Regions from separate parts of the Phytobacter diazotrophicus genome, predicted to be linked through region 1. Evidence: predicted binding sites of a transcription regulator. Region 1 holds the regulator's gene; each other region holds the start of a gene.
The links. The regulator CRP, encoded in region 1, controls carbon source genes, mostly activating them, when cyclic AMP is high. The targets are predictions, from matches to a motif close to ATGTGANNNNNNTCACAT.
Positions count from the first base shown of each region.

Region 2: a site for CRP is predicted at 1,233-1,250, ahead of rhaB (rhamnulokinase). Genes of this name have one in related genera too.
Region 3: a site for CRP is predicted at 1,372-1,389, ahead of deoC (deoxyribose-phosphate aldolase). Genes of this name have one in related genera too.

Region 1 covers NZ_CM125428.1:457,229-459,499, forward strand. Annotated here, with positions in the region: gene ACS0RQ_RS02090 (YccS/YhfK family putative transporter) at 1-520, opposite strand, end outside; gene crp (cAMP-activated global transcriptional regulator CRP) at 574-1,206, opposite strand; gene ACS0RQ_RS02100 (OsmC family protein) at 1,516-1,920, shown strand; gene ACS0RQ_RS02105 (phosphoribulokinase) at 2,021-2,271, opposite strand, start outside.
Region 2 covers NZ_CM125428.1:5,560,126-5,562,396, reverse strand. Annotated here, with positions in the region: gene rhaB (rhamnulokinase) at 1-1,124, opposite strand, end outside; gene rhaS (HTH-type transcriptional activator RhaS) at 1,428-2,264, shown strand.
Region 3 covers NZ_CM125428.1:4,899,933-4,902,203, forward strand. Annotated here, with positions in the region: gene deoA (thymidine phosphorylase) at 1-412, opposite strand, end outside; gene deoC (deoxyribose-phosphate aldolase) at 469-1,248, opposite strand; gene ACS0RQ_RS23750 (YjjI family glycine radical enzyme) at 1,501-2,271, shown strand, end outside.

The sequences.
Region 1 (2,271 bases):
CTGCCAGTTGGCGATACAGCAGGCTCAAGGATTCACGCAGCGGTTGCTCTCGCCACAACCAGAACCAGAAGGCGTTAAATGCGCCGTACCACAGGGTACCCAGCCCATAAATCAGCAACGGCTCCCAGATGGGCATGTTACCGGCGAGGCTGAGAGTAAAGATGGCGGCAATGAGCGAGGCGGGTAGAAGCCGCCCGTGTAATGCGCTGATTTCTGCTGTGACGCCGAGCAAGAGCGTTAATCCGCTCAGAATCAGCGGTAGCGGAATATTTTGCGTCAGTAATAGCTGTACCGTGAGGCTACTGCCCGCAAAGAGCGTGCCGCCGATAATGACGCGTTTGAAGAAACGTTTATGCAGAGTATCCAGACCGGCAATATTGCAGCAGGCGGGAACGAGAGAAAACAGCAGACCAAGATCGAGACGACCCGCGATCAGACCCACGGTCACAGGGAGGCATAACACCAGCGTTTGTCGCAGTGCATAGTTGATTTCGGGGTGATAAATCAGCCTGCGCCACATGGGGAAGAGAGACAAAAACGGCGCATCGTTAAGGGCGATGCGCCGCTTGAGAATTAACGTGTACCGTACACGACAATGGTTTTACCGTGTGCGGAGATCAGGTTTTGATCTTCCAGCATTTTCAGGATACGGCCGACGGTTTCGCGGGAACAGCCAACGATCTGACCAATTTCCTGGCGGGTAATTTTAATTTGCATACCGTCCGGGTGGGTCATTGCATCCGGTTGTTTCGCCAGATTCAGCAGCGTCTGTGCGATACGGCCCGTTACATCAAGGAAGGCGAGGTTACCGACTTTTTCCGAGGTGACCTGCAGGCGACGCGCCATCTGGGAAGACAAACGCATCAGAATATCCGGGTTCACCTGAATTAACTGGCGGAATTTTTTGTAGGAGATTTCGGCCACTTCACAAGCGGTTTTAGCGCGTACCCATGCACTGCGCTCCTGACCCTCTTCGAACAGACCCAGTTCACCGATAAAATCTCCCTGGTTAAGGTAAGAGAGGATCATCTCTTTACCTTCTTCATCCTTGATTAGCACAGCCACTGAGCCTTTGACGATGTAATACAACGTTTCCGCTTTTTCACCCTGGTGAATCAGCGTGCTCTTCGACGGGTACTTATGAATGTGGCAATGAGACAAGAACCATTCGAGAGTCGGGTCTGTTTGCGGTTTGCCAAGCACCATGCGCGGTTATCCTCTGTTATAAGCTGGCTCCAGACGCTGGATTCACATATCGCGTCCGGGGTTGCAATCTATCTTCCCCATACCTGGGAAGTGGACCGTCAGACATGCCTGCGGCCTGTAATATGTGATGTCCTCTGCATACATGCATAACGTCAATGTATCACTGTAGCATCGTGATTGTTTTAGCATAGCTTTTAACGCCTGTCTCCTGGTGTCTCGCTTCAGCTTGACGCAGGTCGCCTTCCGTTGCGAGTTTTCTTATGTGCGCGTAATCTGTAAAGAAAATTGTAACTCCGGAGTGAATTAAAAATGCAAGCTCGTGTGAAATGGGTAGAAGGTTTAACGTTCCTTGGCGAGTCTGCGTCCGGGCACCAGATCCTGATGGATGGTAACTCAGGCGACAAAGCCCCAAGCCCGATGGAAATGGTGCTGATGGCCGCAGGGGGATGCAGCGCTATCGATGTTGTCTCTATTCTGCAAAAAGGCCGCCACGATGTGAAAGATTGCGAAGTGAAGCTGACATCAGAGCGTCGTGAAGAGGCTCCGCGTCTGTTTACGCATATCAATTTGCACTTTATCGTGACCGGCAAAGAGCTAAAAGAGGCGGCGGTATCGCGCGCGGTGGATCTCTCTGCCGAGAAGTATTGCTCCGTGGCATTAATGCTGGAGAAAGCGGTGAAAATCACGCATTCATATGAGGTGATTGAGGCCTGAGAACACAGGTCGGATAAGCGTCGCGTATCCGACACATTCCCCGGTGGCGCTGCGTTTACCGGGGCTTCAGAGGGAGGCAGAAGTTGTGTCGGCTGGAGGCCTATTGAATCTTCTTCCCTTCCATCAGCCGTTGGACCAGCGGTGTCATGATCAGCTCCATTGCTAACCCCATTTTGCCGCCAGGCACCACGAGCGTATTCATGTGTGAAATGAACGAACCCTGCAACATCGCCAGCAACCAGGGATAGTCGATCCCTTCAAGATTACGAAAATGAATCACCACAAAGCTCTCATCGAGCGATGGGATCACTTTGGCGGCGAACGGGTTGGAGGTATCCACCGTCGGCACGC
Region 2 (2,271 bases), 560 kb from region 1:
AGGCTGTCGAAAATGCAGCGGGCCAGTTCGGCGTCGCTCTGCGGTACCGGCTGGTTGCTTTCCCGACAGGCGGCCTGGATCTCTTCGCACATGTTCTGCGGATTGATAAAACGCTCGTCGTTTGGGTTAATCACGAAACGACAGGAGGGCAGCGCGCGAGCCCCGGCGATCAGGGCGGGCAAATCGGTAATGTCGCGCTCTTTCAGAACGCGTTGCAGCAGCCACAGCCCCATGATGTTTTTCAACACGCGATAGCGCCCTTCCGCCCCGCCCTCGTTGGTGATATTGGCGGCCAGCGCCTCGTCGCTGGTGTAGGGCGTGGTACTTTCAAAGCCCATCAGCGACCAGGTGCCGGAAGAGAGATAGGCGGCACTGGCATTTTTCAGTGGTGAAGCGATGACCGCGCTGGCGGTATCGTGGCTGGCGACAGCAACCACCGGAATATCGGTGCCTTGCGGGCTTTGCCAGTGGCCAATCACATTGCCCGGATGGGTCGGTGTACCGAACCAGCAGGCGGGCACGCCCGCCCAGTTGAGCAGCGTGGTATCCCAGTTATCGCTGTCGATGTTCACCAGTTGCGTGGTGGTGGCGTTGGTGTATTCCCAGTTCAGATTGCCGGTCAGACGAAAACTGAAATAGTCGGGTATCAGCAGCGCATGGTCGGCAGCGGCCACGATTTCCGGCTGTTGCTGGGCAAGCGCGCGCAACTGATAGAGCGTGTTAAAGGGTAAAAACTGAATGCCGCTGCGACGGTAAATATCGGCTTTGCCAGGCTGCTCAAAGGCAGTGGTCATGATGCCATCCGTGCGATGGTCGCGGTAAGAGACCGGTAAGCCAACACGCTTACCCTGTTTGTCGATCAAAACATAATCCACACCCCAGGTGTCGATACCGATACTGTCGATGGTGACACCCTGCGCACAGGCTTTTTCCAGACCCAGGCGAATTTCATCTTCCAGGGTATCAATATCCCAGCAGTCGAAACCGTTGTTTTTTTCCAGGTAGTTGGCGAAGCGATGAACTTCACGCAGCGTGAGCGTTCGCTGTTCTGTCGCGTAGCAGGCCAGCATTACACGCCCGCTGGAGGCGCCTAAATCAACGGCGACACAATGGCGAAATGTCATGATGGGGTCCTTGTGAGAGTTATTGCCCCCAGTCTAAAAAAAGGACCTCGCGGTAACCTTCTTGTTAATGACATCCCCTGGAAGGGGCTGGCAAGAAAGCAAAGATGAAAGTGAGGCAGTTCACAGTTTCTGATAAACCCGTGTGGCTTGCGGGGTGTGACCAGGGCGACAATTCCTGAACTTTCCGACCCTTTCTTGAAAATCTGACAGGCTTTACCCGTTTTGCGGTCAAAAATTCAAGGTGCGAATTGCCGTGCTTAATTACTATTTTGAGAACACTTCTCATTGGTATGTGAGGCAATCATGACCGTATTACACAGCGTGGATTTCTTTCCTTCTGGCACAACGCCTGTCGCTATTGAGCCGCGTCTGCCACAGGCTGCGTTTCCGGAACATCATCATGATTTTCACGAAATTGTGATTGTTGAACACGGTACCGGCATCCATGTTTTTAATGGGCAGTCCTATACCATCAGTGGGGGAACCGTCTGCTTTGTCCGCGACCACGACAGACACCTATATGAACATACTGACAATCTGTGCCTGACCAATGTGCTCTATCGTTCGCCGGATGCGTTTACGTTTCTGGCGGGGTTGAACGCGCTGCTGCCGCAGGAGCAAGACGGGCACTATCCGTCGCACTGGCGCGTCAATCAGTGCGTACTGCAACAGGTACGTGAGATCATCGGCCAGATGGAAGCAGTGGGTGAGGAGATGGACATGGCGACCACAGCCAACCGTGAAATCCTGTTTATGCAGTTGCTGGTTCTGCTGCGTAAAAGCAGCCTGGCGGAAGGGGCGATGAGTAATGATGCACGTCTCAATCAGCTGATCTCCTGGCTTGAAGATCACTTTGCCGAAGAGGTCTGCTGGGAGTCGCTGGCGGATCAGTTCACCCTGTCGCTGCGCACATTACACCGTCAACTGAAGCAATATACCGGCCTGACGCCGCAGCGTTATCTCAACCGGCTGCGTCTGATTAAGGCGCGCCATATGCTGCGCCACAGCGATGATAGTGTTACAGATATCGCCTTTCGCTGCGGTTTCGGCGACAGTAACCACTTTTCTACCCTGTTTCGCCGGGAATTCGACTGGTCCCCACGCGATATTCGCCAGGGGCGCGATGTGCAACTGCAATAGCGGTAAC
Region 3 (2,271 bases), 1.2 Mb from region 1:
CGGGGAAAATATCAAACCCTGGAATGGCTTCCAGTTTGTCGAGCGTACCGCCGGTATGACCAAGCCCGCGCCCGGAAATCATTGGGATATAGCCGCCACAGGCCGCAACCATCGGCCCAAGCATGAGTGAAGTGACATCGCCCACGCCGCCCGTGGAGTGCTTGTCGACGACAGGTCCGTTGAGATTAAGGTGTTTCCAGTCGAGGACAGTCCCTGAGTCTCGCATCGCCATGGTCAGCGAAACGCGCTCCTCAATTGCCATGTCGTGGAAGAAAATGGTCATTGCCAGCGCGGCAATTTGCCCTTCGGACACGGTGTTATCACGGATCCCATTAATAAAGAAACGAATCTCTTCATCGCTGAGCACGTAGCCATCGCGTTTTTTACGAATTATTTCTTGAGCGAGAAACAAGGTAACCCCCTGAAAATCAAGGTTGGTTGCGGCGGATGCGCCGCCGCAAAGTAGAATTAGTAGCCGCTTGCGCTCTTACCGTCGCCATGGCCCAGTGCTTTGAGCAGGCTTGCCAGCAGGCTGGAAGCACCAAAGCGATAGTGGAGAGAATCCGCCCAGTCAGCGCCAAACAGTTCGTCGGCAATCGCGAGGAATTTCTGCGCATCTTCTGCTGAACGCACGCCGCCAGCCGGTTTGAAACCAACGGTTTTCGCCACACCCATATCGCGAATCACTTCCAGCATGATGCGCGCACTTTCCGGTGTGGCATTTACTGGCACTTTACCGGTAGAGGTTTTAATGAAATCAGCCCCCGCTTTGATAGAGATTTCAGACGCTTTACGAATCAGCGCCTCTTCTTTCAATTCGCCGGTTTCGATAATCACTTTCAGCAGAACATTGGCCGCTGCACAGGCATCTTTACAGGCCTTAACCAGATCAAAGCCCACTTGTTCATTGCCTGCAATCAGCGCACGGTACGGGAATACCACATCGACTTCATCAGCGCCGTAAGCAATCGCCGCGCGCGTTTCCGCCAGCGCGATCTCAATATCGTCGTTACCGTGCGGGAAGTTAGTGACCGTTGCGATGCGGATATCTGGCGTGCCCTGCTCTTTCAGCGTTTTGCGCGCAATCGGGATAAAACGCGGATAGATACAGATAGCGGCCGTGTTGCCAACCGGGGTTTTCGCCTGATGACACAGCGCGATCACTTTTTCGTTCGTGTCGTCGTCGTTCAGGGTAGTCAGGTCCATCAGTTTCAACGCGCGCAGGCTGCTTGCAGTTAAATCAGTCATTTCTCTCTCCGTCGGCATAAGCCGGTTAAATACGGGTCTGTTATTATTCTAACATTAACCCACCATCACACTTCGACACTCATCACAGTTAATGAAAACCACATTCATATTTGCAAAACCGTAATGAGACATTCATCAAATTTTTAGCCTTAACATAGCCCCATACCCGGATATTTAGGGGTGTGGATCAAAGGCGGGCTCCGTTCGGTTACTTACACTGGGCCAGATGCTCAAGGAATAAGAGGAACGAATATGTCCACGCCCAATGATTCAGCATACCTGGCTCGTTGCCAGCAGATTGCGACAAGCAGTACCCTGACTCCCGCACAAAAACGCCATTTTCTTGCGCTTGAGGCCGAGAACAGTCTGCCTTATCCCCCACTGGCAAAAAAAGCGCGCGCTGCGCTTGATGAGGGCGCCATTTGCGATATGTTCGAAGGGCATGCGCCCTACAAACCACGCTATGTCTTGCCAGACTATGCGAAATTCCTCGCGAATGGCTCGCAATGGCTGGAACTCGAAAGGGCAACCGATCTCGACGACGCGTTATCGATGCTCACCATCCTTTATCATCATGTTCCGTCAGTCACATCTATGCCCGTCTGGCTGGGCCAACTGGATGTGATACTGCAACCGTATGTTAGAATTCTAACACAAGAAGAGATCGATATTCGAATAAAACGTTTCTGGCGTTATCTGGACAGGACCCTGCCGGATGCGTTTATGCACGCCAATATTGGTCCTGCTGATACGCCAGTTACCCGCGCCATTTTACGCGCTGACGCAGAGCTTAAGCAGGTTGCGCCTAATCTGACCTTTATATATGACCCAGATATGACGCCGGATGACTTACTGCTTGAAGTGGCAAAAAACATTTGTGAGTGCAGTAAGCCCCATATCGCTAACGGCCCCAAAAATGATAAAATTTTCACAAAAGGTGGCTATGGCGTCGTCAGTTGTTACAACTCGCTGCCGCTCAGCGGCGGTGGCAGTACGCTGGTGCGACTTAACCTGAAAGCCATC